3 regions of the Streptomyces africanus genome follow, and region 2 is predicted to be linked to each of the others. Evidence: riboswitches for the same ligand, from Rfam matches in the RefSeq annotation. Region 2 holds a riboswitch; each other region holds the start of a gene.
The links. Region 2 has a riboswitch for cyclic di-AMP ahead of QF034_RS25055 (C40 family peptidase). Riboswitches for the same ligand answer to the same signal wherever they lie in the genome.
Positions count from the first base shown of each region.

Region 1: it holds a riboswitch for cyclic di-AMP, as region 2 does, so the genes downstream of both, QF034_RS16140 (LysM peptidoglycan-binding domain-containing protein) here and QF034_RS25055 (C40 family peptidase) in region 2, are expected to answer to the same signal.
Region 3: it holds a riboswitch for cyclic di-AMP, as region 2 does, so the genes downstream of both, QF034_RS30255 (M23 family metallopeptidase) here and QF034_RS25055 (C40 family peptidase) in region 2, are expected to answer to the same signal.

Region 1 covers NZ_JAUSYP010000001.1:3,519,970-3,527,733, reverse strand. The annotation lists gene QF034_RS16160 (SurA N-terminal domain-containing protein) at 232-879, shown strand; gene QF034_RS16155 (nucleoside triphosphate pyrophosphohydrolase) at 948-1,940, shown strand; gene QF034_RS16150 (cytochrome P450 family protein) at 2,082-3,356, shown strand; gene QF034_RS16145 (LysM peptidoglycan-binding domain-containing protein) at 3,511-4,434, shown strand; cyclic di-AMP (ydaO/yuaA leader) riboswitch at 4,663-4,829, shown strand; gene QF034_RS16140 (LysM peptidoglycan-binding domain-containing protein) at 4,834-5,505, shown strand; gene eno (phosphopyruvate hydratase) at 5,770-7,050, shown strand; gene QF034_RS16130 (FtsB family cell division protein) at 7,153-7,629, shown strand; gene QF034_RS16125 (DUF501 domain-containing protein) at 7,682-7,764, shown strand, end outside.
Region 2 covers NZ_JAUSYP010000001.1:5,364,400-5,372,163, forward strand. The annotation lists gene QF034_RS25030 (ATP-binding protein) at 1-1,123, shown strand, start outside; gene QF034_RS25035 (LuxR C-terminal-related transcriptional regulator) at 1,120-1,863, shown strand; gene QF034_RS25040 (C40 family peptidase) at 1,881-2,948, opposite strand; gene QF034_RS25045 (hypothetical protein) at 3,372-3,725, shown strand; gene QF034_RS25050 (SLAC1 family transporter) at 3,703-4,716, opposite strand; gene QF034_RS25055 (C40 family peptidase) at 4,827-5,996, opposite strand; cyclic di-AMP (ydaO/yuaA leader) riboswitch at 6,005-6,178, opposite strand; gene pcrA (DNA helicase PcrA) at 6,469-7,764, shown strand, end outside.
Region 3 covers NZ_JAUSYP010000001.1:6,520,756-6,528,519, reverse strand. The annotation lists gene QF034_RS30260 (GntR family transcriptional regulator) at 1-344, opposite strand, end outside; gene QF034_RS30255 (M23 family metallopeptidase) at 533-1,318, opposite strand; cyclic di-AMP (ydaO/yuaA leader) riboswitch at 1,332-1,495, opposite strand; gene QF034_RS30250 (M16 family metallopeptidase) at 1,688-3,076, opposite strand; gene QF034_RS30245 (M16 family metallopeptidase) at 3,073-4,470, opposite strand; gene QF034_RS30240 (DNA gyrase/topoisomerase IV subunit A) at 4,865-7,321, shown strand; gene QF034_RS30235 (CobW family GTP-binding protein) at 7,340-7,764, opposite strand, start outside.

The sequences.
Region 1 (7,764 bases), 1.8 Mb from region 2:
CCCCGGAGGACAGCCGCGCCGGCCCCCGGTCGCGGCTCCCCTCACGGACCGGTCCGCGCGGCGGTGCCGGAAGTCCCGGTGAATCGTTGGTCGAATGGGTTGGCCAGAGCCTGGCCACTGCCTACCATCGATCACCGCAAGACCTTGTGCGCCCGCCCGTCGCCCGACCACCACCCCTGATAGAGGCGCTGCGCGCCGCACCTGTCATTGCAATCTCCTCGGGAGGTCTCCTTGCACCGCCGCCGTCGCACCGCGCTCGTCCTCACCGCCGCGATCGCCGCCGCGGCGCCCCTGCTCACCGCCTGCGGCAATGACGCGCATCCCGGCGCGGCGGCCGTGGTGGGCGGCCGGCGGATCACCGTGTCCCAGCTGGAGGACCGGGTCGGCGAGGTGCGCGCGGCCCAGCGGGCTGCCGTGCGGGACGACGCCCAGTACCAGCAGGCCATCGCCGGGACGGGCAAGCTCACCCGCGACACCCTGCACACCATGGTCCTCGACCGGGTGCTGCACCGCGCCGCCCAGGACGCCGGTGTGACCGTCACCCGCAGGGAGATCCAGGAGATGCGGTCCGGCCTCGAGGAGCAGGCCGGCGGCGCCAAGGCGCTGGAGACCACCTGGCTCCAGCAGTACGGCATCCCGCCGCAGCGCCTGGAGGAGAACCTCCGCCTCCAGCTGGAGGCCCAGAAGCTCGCTCAGAAGCTCGGCACGGACACCAACCGTCCCGAGTTCTGGAAGGCCCTGTCCGAGGCCTCCAAGGACCTGAACGTCGACCTCAACCCGCGCTACGGCACCTGGGACGTCCAGAAGAGCAGCCGAGCCGACGCGAAGACGCCGTGGGTGCGGGACGTGTCGGCGGCGCAGGCGCAGCAGAACATGTAGGTGCCCAGGCACCGAGGGCCCTGTGGATAACTTCCGGGGCTGTCGGCGGCGTGGGATAGCTTCGAATCGTGAACGCCAACAGCCCCGAAGCCACCCCGCGCCCCGGGCAGGCCGGCCCCGGCCGCATCGTCCTGCTCACCACCAGCCACCGCGTCGCCCCCGGTCTGCTGTCCTGGCCTGCCTGGCAGGCGCTGCACGCGGCCGACCAGGTGCTGTGCGCGGACGGCGCGCACCCGCAGCTGCCGTATCTGCGCGAGGCGGGGATCATCGTCGACGAGGCGTCCCCGACGGCCGAGGAGCTGGTCGACGCCTGCGCCGGCGGCCGCACGGTGGTCGTCGTGGCGACGGGCGAGGGCGAGCCGGCCCTGACGGACGGCCTGGCCCGCCTCGCCGGCACCGGCCGCGTCGCCATGCCCGAACTGGAGCTGCTCCCCGCCTCCTACGACCTGCCGGGCGCCCGCCTGCTCGATCTCGTCCAGGTCATGGACCGCATCCGCGCCGAGTGCCCGTGGTCGTCCCAGCAGACGCACAAGGGCCTGGCCAAGTACGGCATCGAGGAGGCGTACGAACTCGTCGAGGCGATCGAGGAGGGCGACCGCGACGAACTGCGCGAGGAGCTCGGTGACGTCCTCCTCCAGGTCGTCTTCCACGCCCGGATCGCCGAGGAGGACCTGGACGCTCCCTTCTCCGTCGACGACGTCGCCGCCGGCATCGTCGCCAAGCTGATCCACCGCCACCCGCATGTCTTCGGCGACGAGACGGCCACCACGCCCGAGGAGGTCAAGGCGCACTGGCTGCGCACCAAGGCGGTCGAGAAGCAGCGCAGGTCGGTCACCGAGGGCATCCCCCTCGGCCAGCCCGGCCTGGCCCTCGCCGCCAAGCTGGCGTCCCGCGCCCGCACAGCCGGCCTGGACATACCGCTCCCGCCGGTGGAGGGCATCGGCTACGACCTGCTGGCCCTGGCGGTCCGCGCGGAGTCGGAGGGCGTCGACCCGGAGGCGGCCCTGAGAGCGGCGGCCCGCGCGTACCGGGACGCGATCAGGGAGGCGGAGCAGGGCTGAGAGCGGCCGGGGGCAGGGCACAGGGGGCGGAGGCCGGCTGGGGCTGGGGACGGACCGAGGGCAGGGCAGGGCAGGGAGGCGGAGGACCGCTGAGACCGGCCGGGGGAGGGGAGGGGGCGGGGAGCCGGATACCGTCGGGGAGTGACCGACCAGCCCCAGCCCAGCAACCCGTCCGCCGCTCCCGACCTCTTCACCTGGGAGTTCGCGAGCAACCCCTACCCCGCCTACGCCTGGCTCCGCGAGCACGCCCCCGTGCACCGCACCAAGCTGCCCAGCGGCGTGGAGGCCTGGCTGGTCACGCGGTACACCGATGCCAAGCAGACGCTCGCCGACCCCCGGCTCTCCAAGAACCCGGCGCACCACGACGAGCCCGCGCACGCCAAGGGCAAGACCGGGATCCCCGGGGAGCGCAAGGCCGAGCTGATGACGCATCTGCTCAACATCGACCCGCCGGACCACACCCGGCTGCGGCGGCTCGTCTCCAAGGCGTTCACGCCCCGCCGGGTCGCCGAGTTCGCGCCGCGGGTGCAGGAGCTCACCGACGGGCTCATCGACGGGTTCGAACGGAAGGGGTCAGCCGACCTCATCCACGAGTTCGCGTTCCCGCTCCCCATCTACGCCATCTGCGACCTGCTCGGCGTCCCCCGCGAGGACCAGGACGACTTCCGCGACTGGGCGGGAATGATGATCCGTCACCAGGGCGGGCCGCGGGGCGGCGTGGCGCGGTCCGTGAAGAAGATGCGCGGCTACCTCGCCGACCTCATCCACCGCAAGCGGGAGGCGCTCCCCACCGAGCCCGCCCCCGGGGAGGACCTCATCTCCGGCCTCATCCGCGCCTCCGACCACGGTGAGCACCTCACCGAGAACGAGGCCGCGGCCATGGCCTTCATCCTGCTGTTCGCCGGCTTCGAAACCACCGTGAATTTGGTCGGTAACGGTGTCTACGCCCTGCTCACCCACCCCGAGCAGCGCGCGCGCCTCCAGGCCTCCCTCGCCGCCGGGGAGAGTGGCCTGCTGGAGACCGGCGTCGAGGAGCTCCTGCGCTACGACGGCCCGGTCGAACTCGCCACCTGGCGGTTCGCCACCCAGCCGCTCACCATCGGCGGGCAGCACATCGCGCCCGGCGACCCGGTCCTCGTCGTCCTGGCCGCCGCGGACCGGGATCCGGAGCGGTTCGCCGATCCGGACGTGCTCGACCTCGCCCGCCGCGACAACCAGCACCTCGGTTACGGCCACGGCATCCACTACTGCCTCGGCGCCCCGCTCGCCCGCCTGGAGGGCCAGACCGCGCTCGCCACGCTCCTCACCCGCCTCCCGGACCTGCGGCTGGCGGCGGATCCGGCCGAGCTGCGATGGCGCGGCGGCCTCATCATGCGCGGGCTGCGCACGCTGCCCGTGGAGTTCTCACCGGTCTAAACATGACACGCCGTCATGGCTGTGATCTTCACGTGATCTGCGCGGCATGAACTTGTGACAAGTGATCGTCTGCCGATACGTTCACCCATCATCAGCGCGGCCTGGGGGGACCCTGCGCCGCGCCGGTCACTGCTGTCTCGCGAAAGGTCTCCGTATGCTCTCCGGGAACGGTCGGCACCGTCGCCCCCGCCAGGCTCCGGCTCTCCTCGTCGCGGCCGGGGTCACCGGCTCCGCCATCGCGATCCCGCTCCTCGGGGCCTCCGGTGCCAGCGCGGCCGACGGCACGACCTGGGACCGGGTCGCGGACTGCGAGACCGGCGGCGCGTGGAGCCAGAACAGCGGCAACGGATACTTCGGCGGCCTCCAGTTGTCCCAGGAGGACTGGGAGAACCACGGCGGCCTCGACTACGCCCCGAGCGCCGACCTGGCCAGCCGCTCCCAGCAGATAGCCGTGGCCGAGAGAATCCTCGCCGACCAGGGGGTCGGCGCGTGGCGCACCTGCGGGCTGCTCTCCGGCCTGGAGCAGGACAAGAGCCCGGACACGTCCGACTCGTCCGCTCCGACGGACTCGCCCGGACTGCTCGACTCCGTCGAGTCGTCTCCTGACGGGCAGTCGACCCCGGAGGGCGAAACCACCAAGTCCGACAAGTCATCCGATTCTGCCGACTCCTCGACGCAGGACCCGTCGCCCGCCCCCGAGAGTGACAAGCCCGACAACTCCCGTCAGGGCGACGACTCTTCGGCACCCGCCGCAACCGGAACGGAAACCGAACCCGACACCGCCGCCGGCCGCCACCGCGGCCCCAGCGCCGACGAGGGCACCGCGGCCGAGGACGGCCGTACGTCCGGGTCCGCCGGACGGCACGCCTCGCGCGCCGGCGAGGCCTCGCGGGAGGCGACGGACGGCTCCTACATCGTCCGCCCCGGCGACAGTCTCTGGTCCATCGCGAACTCCCTTGACCTGAGTGGCGGGTGGCACGCGCTCTACGTCGGGAACGAGACGGCCGTCGGCACTGACCCGAACTTCATCCGCCCCGGTCAGAAGCTCACGGTAGAGGGCGAAGCGGACGAGAAGTAGCCGGTGGGGCAGTCCGGAAACGGGGGCGGAAGTCACCCCGAAACCGTGCGAGTTCACGTCACGGTTCGCGCTGAATGTCCCTTATCGGTGCGGTGAGAGATAGATCTCAGAAGCCCTGATCGTCTTTGAAATTCCGCGGATCGCGTGTCTACGGTCATGACCGCTCGTCACCGCGAGCCCCGGCTGCCGCAACGCCGAATCCTGCCAGCGGCCGCACGGGAACAGTCGTCGCGTCAAGCGCCGTAGGCAGGAGCGGGGGACCCAAGGTAAGTGCCCGACCGGCCGGTTGTGCCGGAAGGGCTTGGGGTGAAGCCGTGTCCCGGGAGGGGCGCGGCCGGGCAACTCAACCGGCCCGAACCCGACAGCTCACCTCGCAGGCGTCGGTGAGGGGATCTCTCCATGCTGTTTTCCGGCAAGGGCACGCACCGCCGTCCGTCCAAGACCTCTCGGGTCATCGCCATCGCCGGTGTCACCGGTGCCGCCGTCGCCGCCCCGCTGATGGCGTCCGGCAGCGCCTCCGCCGCCACCGCCTCCGAGTGGGACGCCGTCGCCCAGTGCGAGTCCGGCGGCAACTGGTCCATCAACACCGGCAACGGTTACTACGGCGGTCTGCAGTTCTCCGCCTCCACCTGGTCCGCGTACGGCGGCACCCAGTACGCCTCCACCGCCGACCAGGCCAGCAAGGACCAGCAGATCCAGGTCGCCGAGAAGGTCCTGGCGAGCCAGGGCAAGGGTGCCTGGCCGGTCTGCGGCAAGGGCCTGTCGAGCGCCGGCTACAGCGGCGGCTCCGAGCAGAGCAGCGGCTCCACCGAGACCCGCCAGACCGAGCAGCAGCCGGCCTCCCGCTCCGACGAGCGCCCGGCCCAGACCCAGAAGACGGTCACCACCCCGACCGGCAAGAAGGTCAAGAAGGGTGACGGCGAGTACAAGGTCGTCAAGGGCGACACCCTCAGCTCGATCGCGACCGAGCAGAAGGTCGAGGGCGGCTGGGAGAAGCTGTTCGAGCTGAACAAGGACATCGTCACGGACGCCAACCTGATCTACCCGGGCCAGCAGCTGCACCTGAAGTAAGCGGCGGCCCGCCCCGTCCCCACGGGCTCCCCGCCCCGGTGCGTCTTCCCCCGTACGCACCGGGGCGGGGTTTTTTCTGCCGGTCTTTGCGATCCGGCTTTGTTCCGTTCGGAAACAATTTACTCTCGGTTCTGTCCATGGGGTGGGCGACCCGGTGGCCGATCGCCCGGAGCCGGTTAGGCTCATGTCGCGAGCCACCGCGGCCCGCGCCTCGCCGGGTCCACGCGGCCCGCGTACCCGCGTCACATGAAGAAGGAGATGCTCGTGCCGTCCATCGACGTCGTCGTAGCCCGGGAAATCCTGGACTCCCGAGGCAACCCCACGGTCGAGGTCGAGGTCGGCCTCGACGACGGCAGCACCGGCCGTGCCGCCGTCCCGTCCGGCGCCTCCACGGGCGCCTTCGAGGCCATCGAGCTGCGCGACGGCGACTCGAACCGCTACCTCGGCAAGGGTGTGGAGAAGGCCGTCCTCGCGGTCATCGAGCAGATCGGCCCGGAGCTCGTCGGCTACGACGCCACCGAGCAGCGCCTGATCGACCAGGCCATGTTCGACCTGGACGCCACCGACAACAAGGGCTCCCTCGGCGCCAACGCCATCCTCGGCGTCTCCCTCGCCGTCGCCCACGCCGCCTCCGAGGCCAGCGACCTGCCGCTGTTCCGCTACCTGGGCGGTCCCAACGCGCACCTGCTGCCGGTGCCGATGATGAACATCCTGAACGGCGGCTCGCACGCCGACTCCAACGTGGACATCCAGGAGTTCATGATCGCCCCGATCGGCGCGGAGTCCTTCTCCGAGGCCCTGCGCTGGGGCGCCGAGGTCTACCACACGCTGAAGAAGGTCCTGAAGTCGAAGGGCCTGGCCACCGGCCTCGGCGACGAGGGCGGCTTCGCCCCGAACCTCGGCTCCAACCGCGAGGCCCTCGACCTCATCCTCGAGGCGATCAACGAGGCCGGCTACACCCCCGGCGAGCAGATCGCCCTGGCGCTCGACGTCGCCGCGTCCGAGTTCTACAAGGACGGCGTCTACACCTTCGAGGGCAAGGAGCGCTCGGCGGCCGAGATGACCGAGTACTACGCGGAGCTCGTCGACGCGTACCCGCTCGTCTCCATCGAGGACCCGCTGTTCGAGGACGACTGGGAGGGCTGGAAGACCATCACCGCCAAGCTCGGTGACAAGGTCCAGCTCGTCGGTGACGACCTGTTCGTCACCAACCCCGAGCGCCTGGCCCGCGGCATCGAGGAGGGGGCGGCCAACGCGCTCCTGGTCAAGGTCAACCAGATCGGATCCCTGACCGAGACCCTGGACGCCGTCGAGCTGGCCCAGCGCAACGGCTTCAAGTGCATGATGTCCCACCGCTCCGGCGAGACCGAGGACGTCACCATCGCCGACCTGGCCGTCGCCACGAACTGCGGCCAGATCAAGACCGGCGCCCCGGCCCGCTCCGAGCGCGTCGCCAAGTACAACCAGCTGCTGCGCATCGAGGAGATCCTCGACGACGCGGCGGTGTACGCCGGCCGCTCGGCCTTCCCGCGCTTCAAGGGCTGACCCGGCCCGTAAGTAGCAGCGTCGTACGTACGTCCTCGTACTCGGTCCCGTACCGTGTCCGGGGACGTACGCGCGTATGACGGTGGAGCGGGAGGCGGACAGATGGCCGTGAAGGACCGGGACCGGTTCTCCACCGCGACCAGGATCCGGCTGCTCGGCGAGCAGACCGCGGCCCGGGTCTACCGCTCCCAGACCAAGCGCCAGGCCCGCCGCTCGCGGCTGACCGGCCGGGCGGCGCTGCTCGCCCTGGTGATGTGCTCGCTGATCGTGGCCCTGGCCTACCCGATGCGGGAGTACGTCTCGCAGCGCGCCGAGATCGACGACCTCCAGCGCGAACAGCAGCAGGCCCGGCAGCGCGTCGAACGGCTCCGCGACCAGAAGGCGCGCTGGCAGGACGACGCGTACGCGGAGCAGCAGATCCGGCAGCGGTTGCACTACGTCATGCCGGGGGAGACGGGGTTCATCGTCGTCGACCCGCACGCGGCGAAGCAGTCGCACTCCGACCTCGGGGCGGCCGACCGCCCCTGGTACTCGAACGTCTGGGACGGGGTCGACAAGGCCGACGCCTCCGACCAGTGAACCCGGACCCCAGCCAGTGACCTGAACCCAGAAAGACAGCCTGAACACAGTCATGGAAACGCCCCCGCCGACCACTCCGCGCACCGAGCCCACCGACGCGGACGTCGAGGCCTTCAAGCAGCAGCTCGGCCGGCC
Region 2 (7,764 bases):
CCTCGGTGCGCTGCTGTACGCCGCGTTCTGGTTCTTCGTCCCGCTCGGCGTCGGCGGCGTCGAGGCGCAGAAGCCGCCGTCGCTGGTCGCCTCGGAGACCTCGCCCGACGGCCGCCGCAGACTCGTCGCCCGCAGGCCCGACAAGGGCCAGATCGTGGCCCTGCTCCTCATGGTCGTCGTGGCCATGGTGTTCGTGGGCAATGTGAACCTCAGCGGCGGGGCCAGGGCGTATCTCTGGCCGACGGTGCTCGTCGGCGCGGGCGTCGCCCTGGTCTGGCGGCAGGCGGACAACGCCCGCCGGGCCCGCTGGGTCGAGGTCGGCCGCCGCCGGCGCACGGTCACGCTGCTGCGCTCGGTGGGCGGTGTGCTGCTGGTGACGGCCGGCGTCTCCGGCATCTTCGTCATGCAGGGCTCCGCCGCCCACCTCGGCTCCGTCCTCCAGGCGGCCCTCGCGGTCCTCGTCGGGACAACGCTTCTCGCCGGGCCGTATCTGGTGCGCATGACGCAGGATCTCTCCGAGGAGCGGCTGATGCGCATCCGTGCCCAGGAGCGCGCGGAGGTCGCCGCCCACGTGCACGACTCGGTGCTGCACACCCTCACCCTGATCCAGCGCAACGCGGAGAACGCGAGCGAGGTGCGCCGCCTCGCCCGCGCCCAGGAGCGCGACCTGCGCACCTGGCTGTACAAGCCGGAGGGCACCGGCAAGGACGAGGCCGACGAACCCACCACCCTCGCCGACGCGGTGCGGCGCAACGCGGCCGAGGTGGAGGACAAGCACGGCGTGCCCATCGAGGTCGTGGTCGTGGGCGACTGCCCGCTCGACGAGAGAATCAGCGCACAGATGCAGGCCGCGCGCGAAGCAATGGTGAACGCCGCCAAGTACGGTGGCGAGGGCGGAGCCGTACAGGTCTTCGCCGAGGTCGAGGGGACGACGGTCTTCGTCTCCGTCCGGGACCGCGGCCCCGGCTTCGACCTCGACTCGATACCCGCCGACCGGATGGGTGTCAGAGAATCGATCATCGGCCGCATGGAGCGCAACGGCGGTACGGCGCGGCTGCGCGCGGTGCCGGACGGCGGCACGGAGGTCGAGCTGGAGATGGAGAGGGCGGAGAAGACGTCATGAGCGACCCGACCGAGGCGAACGGAACGGCGGGATCGGCGGAGGCGGCCGGGCCCGCGGAGTCGGACGGCGGCACCGGAGGGCGTCGCGTGCGCGTGGTCCTGGTCGACGACCACCGCATGTTCCGTACGGGGGTCCAGGCCGAGATCGGCCAGACCGAGCAGACCGGTGTCGAGGTCGTCGGCGAGGCCGCGGACGTCGACCAGGCGGTCACGGTCATCACCGCGACCCGGCCCGAGGTGGTCCTGCTCGACGTGCACCTGCCCGGTGGCGGCGGTGTCGAAGTGCTGCGCCGCTGCGCCCCGTTGATGGCCGACACCGAGCAGCCCGTCCGTTTCCTGGCGCTGTCCGTGTCGGACGCCGCCGAGGACGTGATCGGCGTGATCCGCGGCGGGGCCCGCGGGTACGTCACCAAGACGATCACCGGTACGGACCTCGTCGACTCCGTCTTCCGTGTCCAGGAGGGCGACGCGGTCTTCTCCCCGCGGCTGGCCGGGTTCGTCCTCGACGCCTTCGCCTCCACGGACGCGCCGCCGGTCGACGAGGACCTGGACCGCCTCACCCAGCGCGAGCGCGAGGTGCTGCGGCTCATCGCCCGGGGATACGCGTACAAGGAGATCGCCAAGCAGCTGTTCATCTCCGTGAAGACGGTCGAGTCGCATGTCTCGGCGGTCCTCCGCAAGCTCCAGCTCTCCAACCGGCACGAACTGACGCGCTGGGCGACGGCCCGCCGGCTGGTGTGACCCCGGCACAGCCCTGGTCAGACCACCCGGGTCGCCCCCGTGAACGGCATCTCGTCGAGCGGGGCGACCCGGACCGGGGCGGAGGGGCTCGGGGCGTGGATCATCCGGCCGTTGCCCACATAGATGCCGACGTGACTGATGCCTGCGTAGAAGAACACCAGGTCCCCGGGGAGCAGTTCGGAGCGGGAGACGCGGCGGCCCGCGTCGATCTGGGAGTACGTCGTGCGGGGCAGGGAGACGCCCGCGGAGCGGTACGCGGCCTGGACGAGGCCCGAGCAGTCGAAGGCGTCAGGCCCGGTCGCGCCCCAGACGTAGGGACTGCCGAGCTTCTGGTAGGCGTAGGACACGGCGGCGGCCGCGCGGGAGTTGGGCGCCTGCGCGCTGACGGACCCGGGGACGGTCAGGCGGTCACGCGCAGCCGTCGAGGAGCGTGAGGCGCGGTCCGTGCCCCTCGTTTCTCCGATGAGGGCACGTTCCTGCACGGTGAGCCGGGACAGCAGCTGACGCGCGGAGCCCAGCTTGCCGGTGATCGTCTTCTTGTGCCGTCTCAGTTCCGTCTGCCGGGATTTCAGGGAGGTCAGCTCGATGTGGGCGGCCCCGCGCAGCTGCTCGATCTCCCGGAGCTGCCGCCGTACGCGCGCGACATCGGCCTGCTGCCGGTTTCCGGCCCGCTCGACGAACTCGGCGTTGTCGAGGTACCGGTCGGGGTCGTCGGACAGGACGAGCTGGAGCGCGGGGTCGAGACCGCCCCCGCGGTACTGGGCGGCGGCGACCGAACCCAGCGCCTCGCGGGCGGAGTTGAGCCGCTCCTCCTTGCGGGCCGCCTGATCCTGGAGGTCCTTCAGCCGCTGTCCGGCCGCCTGGGCCTTCTCCTTCGCGCCGTTGTACTTCTCGGTGGCGACCTCCGCCTCCTGATACAGCTCGTCCACCTTGGCCTTGACCTGGCTCGGGGTGAGCTCGGGTTCGGCGTGTCCGGTGCCGTCGAAGCCCGTGGCGGTCGCCGCGCCCGCGAGGGCGATCGTGGCGGCCGTACGGGCCGTGTTGCCGCTCGCGGAGCGCCGGCGGGGCTTGCGGTGCGCTGCCACCTGGGGGCCACGTCCTTTCCTGCGACCGCCGACGGACGCGCAGGCCGCCAGGGGGAGCGGACGGCGGCCTGCGCGTCCGGCGGCGGCCCGCACAGGGGAAGCGGACCGCCGCAGGACCTTTTCGGCGGTGGTGTCCGACTGCCGCCCCTGGCCCGGGCGGCGGTGGGGAGCCGGGCACCTGGGTGAGGACGCTAAACCTCGCCGCGGCGGCCCGGTGGCGGGTGTGCGGAAGTGTCCCGAGAGGACCGGCGGTGACCGTATGCGACCGTGATCTCTTCTCGCCGACGTCGGCTCAACTCAGCGTGATGACCGATGCGCCGAATCATGCGGCGTGGTGCGGCGGACGGGTGCTATAGGGCGCATATATGCATCCGCCGGGCCGGTGTCGGGCGGCTGCGGAGCCCCTGATTAGGCTCCGGCCCCATGGACGTACTCATCCACCTCTTCGTCGGCCTCCACATCATCGGCATCGCCTCCCTCCTGGGCGGTTTCCTCACCCAGATGAAGGCGATGGGCGAGGGCACCGCCCGCTACACCCCCGCGATGCTGCACGGCGCGCTGACGATGCTGGTCACCGGTGTGATCCTGGTCGGCCTCAACCAGGCCGACGACCAGTCCGTGAACAACCTCAAGATCGGCGTCAAACTGGCCCTGCTGATCGTGATCCTCGGCCTGGTCTACGTGAAGAGGGACGACGAGAAGGTGGACAAGGGCCTGTTCGGCCTGGTCGGGGCGCTGACCACGGCGAACGTCTTCATCGCCGTGCTCTGGAGCTGACCCGGCCGGGCACGGCGTAGGCCCGGGACGAGGCGACCGCCCAGGCGGCGACCCCGAGCCACGCTGCCACCGAGACCCACAGCAGTACCTCCCCCAGGCCGTCGAGCCAGGAGACGTCGAGGGCGGCGGCGACGGCCAGCGCCGCCGTCGCCGTCTTGGCCCAGGTGAACACGGTCGCCCAGCGGCGGATGTCGGTGCGGGGCCGGGGCCGCAGGAACTCGGCGGCGAGCAGGACGGCGCAACCGGCCAGTGTGAGTACGAGGAGCACGACGGTCACGTTGCGCAGGGTGCCGCGGTCGTCGACGTTCCACAGGTACAGGCGCGCGCTGTCGGAGCTGATCAGCCGCGCCCCGGCCAGCGCCGAGAGGGCGAGCGCCCCGGCCACGAGCCAGTGGTCGCCGCGCCCCTCGGCCACCTGCCGCACATCGAAACGGGCCAGGGCGAGGACGTACAGCACGAGCCCCAGCCAGAACAGCACCAGAGCCGCGTGGGCGAGCCAGGCGGCCGACTCGGTGGCGGCGAGTGTGGCGCCGAGCACGGCGAGCCCCTGCGTGGCCATGCAGCGCGCGAACACCGTCCCGGGCCTGCGCCGCTCCCCGTCCTGCGCGGGGCGGGCCAGCGCCACGGGCCAGAGCAGGAGGGCCAGCACCAGCAGGGCCGCGGCCAGAGCCTGCGAGCCGACCGCCGAGAAGCCGGTGCCCAGGACGGCCGTCGCCGCCACGGTGGTGAGGGCCGCCGTCGCCACGGTGTCCACGAGGCCCGGCACCCTCGCGTACGACCGCAACTTCGTGCCGGCCAGCAGCAGCCGCAGGGTGAAGTCCACGGCGAGCATCAGCCAGGCCGCGCAGGCCAGACCGAGAGCGATACGGGAGAGGCCGCCGTACCCCGCCAGATCCAGACCGACGGACAGGGTGCCGGTCGTCAGCACGGCGGCGCTGGCGGACGGCGCGCGCTGCGCCCACCAGGCGGTGGAGGGGGAGGGGCCGGGCATGGGCCCGATGCTAGGAGGCGCCGCGCGCGTTGCGAGCGGGGCACGCGCGCGGGCGTCTCAAAAACGCGAGAGCACCCTCACGCGCGCGTGCCCTCCATGACGTACGGCCCTCAGGCCGGCCGCACCACGCTGTGGATCGCCGACTGGCCGTCGTAGTAGATCGACTCCTCGCGCACATAGGTGCCGGGCTTCGGGGCGTGGATCATCATGCCGTTGCCGATGTAGATGCCGACGTGGGTGACGTCGTCGTAGAAGAAGACCAGGTCACCGGGCTGGGCGTCGGCCAGGGAGACCGTGGTGCCGGCGTTGACCTGGTCGTAGGTCGTGCGCGGCAGGGTGACGCCCGCGGCCTTCCACGCGGCCTGGGTGAGGCCGGAGCAGTCGTAGGAACCGGGGCCGACGGCGCCCCAGACGTACGGCTTGCCGATCTGGGCGCGGGCGAAGGCGAGCGCCTTCTCGGCCTTGGTGGCGTACGAGGAGTCGGCCGGGGCCGTCGAGGTGGACGAGCCGGAGCCCGTCGACGAGGAGCCGCTGTCCTGCTGCTGGGCGGCCTGCTCCTGCGCCTGCTGCTGAGCGGCCTGCTGCCGGGCCAGCTCGGCGGCCTTGCGGGCGGCCTCCTGCTGCTTCTCCCGCTCGATCGCCGCGAGCCGTGCCTTCTCCTCGGCGGTCAGCTTCGACAGCAGTTCGCGCGCGTCGGCGAGCTTCCGCTGGACGGTGGCCTTGGCCGTCTTCAGGTCGCCCTGCGTCTCGGTGAGCGTCTCGAGGCTCTCGGTGGCCTCCTGGCGCTTCTTCATCGTCTCGGACTGCTGGGTGACGTAGTCGTCGACCGCGACCTTCTGACGGCCGGTCATCCGGCCCATCAGCTGGGTCTGGTCGAAGTAGTCCTGCGGGGTGTCCGCGAGCAGGAACGTCGCCGTGTCCGGGGCGGAGGCACCGGTGCGGTACTGGGCGGCGGCGAAGGAACCGAGTTCCTCCCGTGCCTCGTTGAGCTTCTGGGTGCGCTCGGCGACGTCGTCGAGGAGGGTGTCGACGCGCTTGCGCTGCTTGGTGGTCTTCTCCTTGGCCGAGTTGTACTTGTCGGTCGCCGACTCGGCCTGGCGGTACAGGTCGTCGACCTTCTTCTCGACTTCCTCGAGACTCGGCTTGTCATCGGCCTCGGGGGCGGCGTTGGCCGACTGGGACAGCAGGGCCACGGATGTGAGGGCCGCCGTTGCCAGGGCGGGGGTCCGTATGCCTGCGACGCGCGTACCAGCGGGACGCGACTTGCGGTGCGACGCCAAGGGAGGCGACTCCTTCCATGCTCCGCCTACCGGGTTAGCTGTCGGGTTCGGGCGGGTATATCGGAAGGGTTGCCCTACGGCCGTCTCCGCGAAGGGAGTCGGGCCGATTCACCCCAGAGTTCTCGGTTGGGTCCCCGGCTCCGGCTGCCGCTGCGGCACACCGGACTCGGCGGAGGCCGCGCGGCCCGGCGACGTTCGCCGGTGGGGGTCGTGCGGCCTGCCCGCACGGTAGCCAACTGGTGTGGCCCTTGTGAAGGTTGATGGGTGATATGCCCGATACATTTTCGTGACCTTATCCCGGAGCGTCGCCGAGAGTGACCGGTCAAGGGTGGTTGGTCACGAGTCGTCCATGATTGTGACGTCCGTAGCAGGCCGTGATCATGTGGGGATGCAGGGTGACGAGGGGGGTCTTTCGGCGATGTGCTCAGGGCGGCGGCGGGCTGTCAGTGGGGCGCCCTAGACTCGGAGAGCGATGAGCAGCCTCTTTGACGACAGCTTCCTGGCGGACCTCCAGGCCCAGCGGGGCCCCGCGGACGAGCCCCCGCCGCCACCCGAGGACGATCACGTACCGGAGCCGGTTCCGGACGATCTGTTCGGCGGGAAGTTCGACGTGCCCCCGGACCGGGACGCCTACTACCGCGACGGCGCCCCGCGCCCGCCGGTGGACACCGCCGCCCTCCTGGAGGGGCTGAACGACAACCAGCGCGCCGCCGTCGTCCACTCCGGCTCCCCGCTGCTCATCGTGGCCGGTGCCGGCTCTGGCAAGACCCGCGTGCTCACGCACCGCATCGCCCACCTGCTCGCCGAGCGGGACGTGCACCCGGGGCAGATCCTCGCGATCACCTTCACCAACAAGGCCGCCGGCGAGATGAAGGAGCGCGTCGAGCAGCTCGTCGGCCCGCGGGCGAACGCGATGTGGGTGATGACCTTCCACAGCGCGTGCGTGCGCATCCTGCGCCGCGAGAGCAAGAAGCTCGGCTTCACGTCCTCGTTCTCGATCTACGACGCCGCCGACTCCAAGCGCCTGATGGCCCTGGTCTGCCGCGACCTGGACCTCGACCCCAAGCGCTTCCCGCCGAAGTCCTTCAGCGCCAAGATCAGCAACCTGAAGAACGAGCTGATCGACGAGGAGGACTTCGCCGCCCAGGCCACGGACGGATTCGAGAAGACCCTCGCCCAGGCCTACGCGATGTACCAGTCGCGGCTGCGCGAGGCGAACGCCCTGGACTTCGACGACCTGATCATGACGACGGTCAACCTGCTGCGCGCCTTCCCGGACGTCGCCGAGCACTACCGTCGCCGCTTCCGCCACGTGCTGGTGGACGAGTACCAGGACACCAACCACGCCCAGTACGCCCTCGTCCGGGAGCTCGTCGGCACCACCGAGCACCCCGTCGACGTCCCGCCGGGCCCGGACGACGTCCCGCCCGCCGAGCTGTGCGTCGTGGGTGACGCCGACCAGTCGATCTACGCCTTCCGCGGCGCGACCATCCGCAACATCCTCCAGTTCGAGGAGGACTACCCGGACGCGACGACGATCCTGCTGGAGCAGAACTACCGCTCCACCCAGACGATCCTCAGCGCGGCCAACGCGGTCATCGAGCGCAACGAGTCCCGCCGCCCCAAGAACCTGTGGACCAACGCGGGCGCGGGCGCCACGATCACCGGCTACGTCGCCGACACCGAGCACGACGAGGCGCAGTTCGTCGCCGACGAGATAGACCGCCTCACGGACGCCGGCGAGGCGAAGGCCGGCGACGTCGCCGTC
Region 3 (7,764 bases), 1.2 Mb from region 2:
GCGCGCTCCTGGCCGAGCCTGACCAGGCCGCGCAGGACCTTCAGATGGGCCTCGGTACGGCGCTGGGCCGCGCGGGCCGCGCCCAGCGGCTCCAGCAGCAGCCGCATCTCCAGCAGATCGGCGGCCTCCTGCTCGGTGGGTTCGGCGACGCACGCGCCCGCGTGCCGCCGGGTCACCACGAAACCCTCGGCCTCCAGGGTGCGCAGGGCCTCCCGGACGGGGACGCGCGAGACGCCGTAGCGGCGGGCGAGGAGTTCCTCGGTCAGCCGGCCGCCGCGTTCGTAGACACCCGCGACGATGTCGTCCCGGATGGCCGTGCACACCGAGTGCGCCGGAATGCGCATGACCGACCTCCGTTTAATCCCCGTGAAACGTCGACGAGTGACACGTGTTCCGTGACTCTATTGCAATGAGCCGGAATTTCCGACGGCGGACCGGAATCCAGGGATATTTTTTGGACAGCCGGGCGTCACAAACGCCGAAAGCCCCGGCTCGGGGAGCCGGGGCCTCGGGGAAGCGGAGTGGTGCGCCGTCAGACGCTCACGCCGTGCGAGCGGAGGTAGGCGACGGGGTCGATGTCGGAGCCGTACTCGGGGCTCGTCCGGGCCTCGAAGTGCAGGTGCGGGCCGGTGACGTTGCCGGTCGCGCCGGACAGGCCGATCTGCTGGCCGGGGGTGACCTTCTGGCCCACCGAGACGCCGATGGACGACAGGTGGCCGTACTGGGTGTACGTGCCGTCGTTCATCTTGATCACGATCTGGTTGCCGTAGGAGCCGCCCCAGCCGGCCTCGACAACCTCGCCCATGCCGACCGCGTGGACGGAGGTGCCGCTGGCGGCGTGGAAGTCGACACCGGTGTGGCTGCCGGAGGACCACAGGCCGCTGCTGGCCTGGTAGCCGGTGGAGACGTACGAGCCGGAGATCGGGGGCACGAAGGTGTTGAGGCGCTTGCGCTCGGCCTCGCGGGCGGCGCGCTCCTTGGCCTCGCGGGCCTTCTCGGCCGCCTCCTTGGCCTCCTTGGCCGCCTCGGCGGCTCGCTCGCGGGCGGCCTCCTCGGCCTTCTTCTTGGCGGCGGCCTCCTCGGCGGCCTGCTTCTGGGCGGCGGCCTGGGCGTCGATCTGCTGGGCCACGGTGTCGCCCATGGTGACGACGGGGGTGAGGCCGGTCTGCTCGACGGAGGGCTCGGCGGCGAAGGCCGGGGCGGCCACGGTGCCGATGACACCGGTGGTGGCGAGGGCCGCGACGCCCGCCGCGCGGGCCGTGCCGCGCTGCATGCGGCTGGGACGACGATGCTTCCCGGTGGCGCGGGTGAACGCCATGGAGTGCCTGGTCCTTTCCTTCCTTCTCGCCTACCGGGTTAGCTGACGGGTTCGGAGCAGGAAGGTCTCCTACGGACCCCCTCGCGGCTCGCGCGGGCGTCCGATTCACCCCAGGGACTGCGGTGGGTCCCCGGCTCCCCTGGCTCGCGCCGTACGGGGACTCGGCGATGACTGTCCGGTGCCGCGGGTGCGGCGCACTGCCTGACGAACAGCCCGGACGAACCTAAGCGGGTCCACTTTCAATTCCCAAACGGATCCGGGTTTTTGTAGCGCATCCCACAGGGCAGACACGCAACCTCCGCACTAATTCGGGCATAAAGGAGCCCTGGTGCCTTAGAAGACAACCAGGGCCCCTACGCGCGCGTGCCCCTACTCGGCGGCGACGACCGCGACTTCGCCGATGCCCAGGGCCTCGACCGGGCCCTTGATCTGCGCCGCGTCACCGACGAGCACCGTCACCAGACGGTCCACCGGGAAGGCGCTGACGGCCGCCGCGGTGGCCTCCACGGTGCCGGTCTCGGCGAGCTGCCGGTACAGCGTGGCCTGGAAGTCGTCGGGCAGGTGCTGCTCGACCTGGTCGGCCAGCGTGCTCGCGACGGCCGCCGCCATCTCATACTTCAGCGGCGCCACGCCGACCAGGTTCTGCACGGCGACGTCCCGCTCGGCGTCGGTCAGCCCCTGGGCGGCGAGCGTGCGCAGCACCGTCCAGAGGTCCTGGAGGGCGGGGCCGGTGTTGGGCGTGTCCACCGAGCCGCTGATGGCGAGCATCGCGGCACCGGTCCCGTCCGGGGCGGACCGGAGGACCTGGCCGAAGGCCCGCACCCCGTAGGTGTAGCCCTTCTCCTCGCGCAGCACGCGGTCCAGGCGGGAGGTGAGGGTGCCGCCGAGGCAGTACGTGCCGAGCACCTGCGCGGGCCACACGCGGTCGTGCCGGTCCGGGCCGATCCGGCCGATCAGCAGCTGCGTCTGGACGGCGCCGGGACGGTCCACGATGACGACCCGGCCCGTGTCGTCGGCGGTCACCGGCGGCACCGGGCGCGGCTCGGCCGCGGTGCCGGTCCAGGCGCCCAGTGTGTCGCCGAGCAGGGCGTCGAGGTCGATGCCGGTGAGGTCGCCGACGACCACGGCGGTGGCCGTGGCGGGCCTGACGTGCCTCTCGTAGAAGGCGCGTACGGCCGCGGAGTCGATCGCGGCGACCGTCTCCTCGGTGCCCTGGCGGGGCCGGGACATGCGCGAGTCCGCGGGGAACAGCTCCTTGGAGAGCTCCTTGGCGGCACGGCGGGCGGGGTTGGCCAGCTCGTGCGGGATCTCGTCGAGGCGGTTGCGGACCAGCCGCTCGACCTCGCTGTCCGCGAACGCGGGGGCCCTCAGGGCGTCGGCGATCAGGCCGAGCCCCTTGGCGAGCCGGGAGGCCGGAACCTCCAGGCTGAGCCGCACGCCGGGGTGGTCGGCGTGCGCGTCGAGGGTGGCGCCGGCGCGCTCCAGCTCGGCGGCGAAGTCCTCGGCGGAGTGCTTGTCGGTGCCCTCGGAGAAGGCCCGGGCCATGATCGTGGCCACGCCGTCGAGGCCGGCCGGCTCGGCGTCCAGGGGGGCGTCCAGCAGCACCTCCACGGCGACGACCTGCTGGCCGGGGCGGTGGCAGCGCAGGACCGTCAGGCCGTTGCCGAGCGTGCCGCGCTCGGGGGCCGGGAAGGCCCACGGCTTGGCCTCGCCGGCCTGCGGCTGGGGGTGGAAGTCCATCGTGGCGAGCTCGGTCACTTGGCCGCCTCCTCGTTCTCGTTCAGGGCCGCGGCTGCGGTGTCCTCGGTGGTGTCGGCGTCCTCGGCGGTCTCCGCGTCGCCGGTCTCGTCGGCGACGGGCTCGTAGACGAGCACCGCGCGGTTGTCGGGCCGCAGACGGGCCTTGGCGACCTCCTGGACCTCCTCGGCCGTCACCTCCAGTACGCGCTGTACGGCGGTCAGGGCGAGCTGCGGGTCGCCGAACAGCACGGCGTACCGGCACAGTTCGTCGGCGCGGCCGGCGACCGTGCCGAGCCGGTCCAGCCACTCGCGCTCCAGCTGGGCCTGGGCGCGCTCCATCTCCTCGGCCGTGGGGCCCTCCTCGGCGAACCGGGCGAGCTCCTCGTCGATGGCGGACTCGATGACCGGGACCTCCACGTCACCGGACGTCTTCACGTCCAGCCACCCCAGGGAGGGCGCCCCGGCGAGCCGCAGCAGGCCGAAGCCGGCCGCCACGGCCGTACGGTCCCGCCGCACGAGACGGTTGTACAGGCGGGAGGACTCGCCGCCGCCGAGGACGGTGAGGGCCAGGTCGGCCGCGTCGCACGCGCGCGTGCCGTCGTGCGGCAGCCGGTAGGCGGCCATCAGGGCGCGCGCCGGGACCTCCTCCTCGACGACCTCGCGCAGCTGCTCGCCGATGACCTCCGGCAGCGTGCCGTCCCTGGGGGCGGGCTTGCCGTCGTGCCCGGGGATGGAGCCGAAGTACTTCTCGATCCAGGCCAGGGTCTGCTCCGGGTCGATGTCACCGACGACGGAGAGCACGGCGTTGTTCGGCGCGTAGTAGGTGCGGAAGAACGCGCGCGCGTCCTCCAGGGTGGCCGCGTCCAGGTCGGCCATCGAGCCGATCGGGGTGTGGTGGTAGGGGTGGCCCTCCGGGTAGGCGAGGGCGGTCAGCTTCTCGAAGGCGGTGCCGTAGGGAACGTTGTCGTAGCGCTGCCGGCGCTCGTTCTTGACGACGTCGCGCTGGTTCTCCATCGACTCGTCGTCGAGCGCCGCCAGCAGGGAGCCCATGCGGTCGGCCTCCAGCCAGAGGGCGAGCTCCAGCTGGTGGGCGGGCATGGTCTCGAAGTAGTTGGTGCGCTCGAAGCTGGTGGTGCCGTTCAGCGAGCCGCCGGCGCCCTGGACGAGCTCGAAGTGGCCGTTGCCCTTGACCTGGGCGGAACCCTGGAACATCAAGTGCTCGAAAAGGTGAGCCAGGCCGGTACGCCCCTTGACTTCGTGGCGCGAGCCGACGTCGTACCAGAGGCACACCGCCGCGACCGGGGTCAGGTGGTCCTCGGAGAGCACCACGCGCAGGCCGTTGGCCAGGCGGTGCTCGGTCGCTGTCAGGCCCCCGGAGCCTGCCTGGGCTGTGGCCGTGTGACCCATGGGCATGTACGTCCCTTCGATCGCGGCGCGGTCGATCAAACCGCGGTTTTCCTGGCGAGTCCTGCCACTGTATGCAAGCGTGCGGGGCCCTGGTGAAGTTCCCGGGGGGCGTACGCGCAGAGCGAGAGGGGGAAGCGTCCGGGGGCCGTGTGCGGTGGTGACGGCGGGCCCGGCCCGGGGCCGGCGGAAGACCGGCGGGAAACCTCGGACCGGCCGGTGCGCGGCAGTCCTCCGGCAGCGTCCGGTTCCCCCGCCCGGACCCGGCGAGCGGCGCCCTCGGCCCGCCTGCGAACCTCCGCCGGGCGGCCCGTAGACCGGGCCCTGGTCCCGGTTGTCAGTGCGGCGGTCCACAATGGTCGGCGTCAGATCTCGTTCACGCTTCAGCAAGGAGCCGGCAGCGATGGCCCGCCGCAGCACGAAGACCCCGCCGCCCGACGACTCGTACGAGGAGAGAATCCTCGACATCGACGTCGTCGACGAGATGCAGGGCTCCTTCCTCGAGTACGCGTACTCGGTCATCTACTCCCGCGCCCTGCCCGACGCGCGCGACGGCCTCAAGCCGGTGCACCGCCGCATCGTCTACCAGATGAACGAGATGGGCCTGCGCCCCGAGCGCGGGTACGTCAAGTGCGCCCGTGTCGTCGGCGAGGTGATGGGCAAGCTGCACCCGCACGGCGACGCGTCGATCTACGACGCCCTCGTGCGCATGGCCCAGCCCTTCTCGATGCGTGTCCCCCTGGTCGACGGCCACGGCAACTTCGGCTCGCTGGGCAACGACGACCCGCCGGCCGCCATGCGGTACACCGAGTGCCGGATGGCCGAGGCGACGAGCCTGATGACGGAGTCCATCGAAGAGGACACCGTCGACTTCAACCCGAACTACGACGGCCAGGAGCGGGAACCGGTGGCGTTGCCCGCCGCATTCCCGAACCTCCTGGTCAACGGGGCCTCGGGCATCGCGGTCGGTATGGCCACGAACATGCCGCCGCACAACCTGCGCGAGGTGATCGCCGCCGCCCGCCACCTGATCAGGTACCCGAACGCCGATCTCGACGCCCTGATGAAGCACGTCCCGGGCCCCGACCTGCCCACCGGCGGCCGCATCGTCGGCCTGTCCGGCATCCGGGACGCGTACGAGACGGGCCGCGGCTCGTTCAAGATGCGCGCCACGGTGGCTGTGGAGCCCGTGACGGCCCGCCGCAAGGGCCTCGTGGTCACCGAGCTGCCCTTCACGGTCGGCCCGGAGAAGGTGATCGCCAAGATCAAGGACCTGGTGGGCTCGAAGAAGCTCCAGGGCATCGCCGACGTCAAGGACCTCACCGACCGCGAGCACGGTCTGCGCCTGGTCATCGAGATCAAGAACGGCTTCGTGCCGGAGGCGGTCCTGGAGCAGCTGTACAAGCTGACGCCGATGGAGGAGTCCTTCGGCATCAACAACGTCGCCCTGGTCGACGGCCAGCCGCTCACGCTGGGGCTGAAGGAGCTGCTGGAGGTCTATCTCGACCACCGGTTCACCGTCGTGCGGCGGCGTTCGGAGTTCCGCCGCGGCAAGAAGCGCGACCGGCTGCACCTGGTCGAGGGTCTGCTGACGGCCCTGCTGGACATCGACGAGGTCATCCGTGTCATCCGCTCCAGCGAGAACTCCGCCCAGGCGAAGCAGCGCCTGATGGAGCAGTTCTCGCTGAGCGAGGTGCAGACGCAGTACATCCTCGACACGCCGCTGCGCCGTCTGACCAAGTACGACCGCATCGAGCTGGAGGCGGAGAAGGACCGGCTCAACGCGGAGATCGAGGAACTGACCCGGATCCTCGACTCGGACACGGAGCTGCGCAAGCTGGTCTCCACCGAACTGGCCACGGTCGCCAAGAAGTTCGGCACCGACCGGCGGACGGTCCTGCTGGAGTCCGGTGGTGCCACGGTCGCCACGGTGCCGCTCCAGGTGGCCGACGACCCGTGCCGGGTGCTGCTGTCCTCGACGGGTCTGCTGGCCCGTACGGCGAACGGGGAGCCGTTCCCGGAGGACGCCGGCGCCAAGCGCGTGAAGCACGACGTGATCGTCTCGGCGGTGCCCGCCACCGCCCGCGGCGAGGTGGGGGCGGTCACCTCGGCGGGCCGGCTGCTGCGGCTGAACGTGATCGACCTGCCCCAGCTGCCGGAGTCGATGGCGACACCGAACCTCGCGGGAGGCGCCCCGCTGGCGGAGTTCGTCTCCCTGGAGGACGACGAGACGGTGGTCTGCCTGACGACGCTCGACGAGTCGTCGCCGGGCCTGGCGCTCGGCACGGCACAGGGCGTGGTCAAGCGCGTGGTGCCGGACTATCCGTCCCACAAGGAGGAGCTGGAGGTGATCACCCTCAAGGAGGGTGACCGGATCGTCGGCGCGGTCGAGCTGCGCACCGGCGAGGAGGACCTGGTCTTCATCACCGACGACGCCCAGTTGCTGCGCTTCCAGGCGTCCCAGGTCCGCCCGCAGGGCCGCCCGGCCGGCGGCGTGGCCGGCATCAAGCTCTCCGAGGGCGCGAAGGTCATCTCCTTCACGGCGGTGGACCCGGCCGTGGACGCCGTGGTCTTCACCGTCGCCGGCTCGCGGGGCACGCTGGACGACTCCGTGCAGACGACGGCCAAGCTGACCCCGTTCGACCAGTACCCGCGCAAGGGACGCGCCACCGGCGGCGTCCGCTGCCAGCGGTTCCTGAAGGGCGAGGACTGCCTGTCCCTGGGCTGGGCGGGCCCGGCCCCGGCGCTCGCGGCGCAGAAGAACGGCACCCCGGCCGATCTCCCGGAGATGGACCCGCGGCGTGACGGCTCGGGTGTGTCCCTGGCGAAGACGGTGGCGGTGGTGGCGGGGCCGGCCTAAGGCCCTCTGGCGGAGGGCTCAGGCAGGCCCTGCCTCTGCCGGGTCCTCCTCCGGGTTCTGTACGTACCTCAGGACGCCCCACATGCCGCGCTCGTCGGCGTGGGGGGCGTCGCTCCTGCACGCTGCGAGTTCCTTGTCGAGGGCGGGGGCGTCGATGCCGGAGCCGATGAGCACCAGCTGGGTGAGGCGTTCGCCGCCGGCCGGCCAGGGCTCCGGGTAGAAGCGCAGGAACCGTCCGACGGCATGGACGGCGTACCGGTTGTGGACGTCGTACGGCCCGAAGTCGACATAGCCCTTGATCCGGTACAGCCCCTCGGGCCGGCTGTCGAGGAACTCCATGAGCCGGCGCGGGTCGAGGGGCTCCCGCGAGACGAACGACAGGCTGTCGTAGGCGCTGTGCAGGTGCTCGGCGTGGTCGTCGGCGCCGTGCTCGTGCAGGTCGT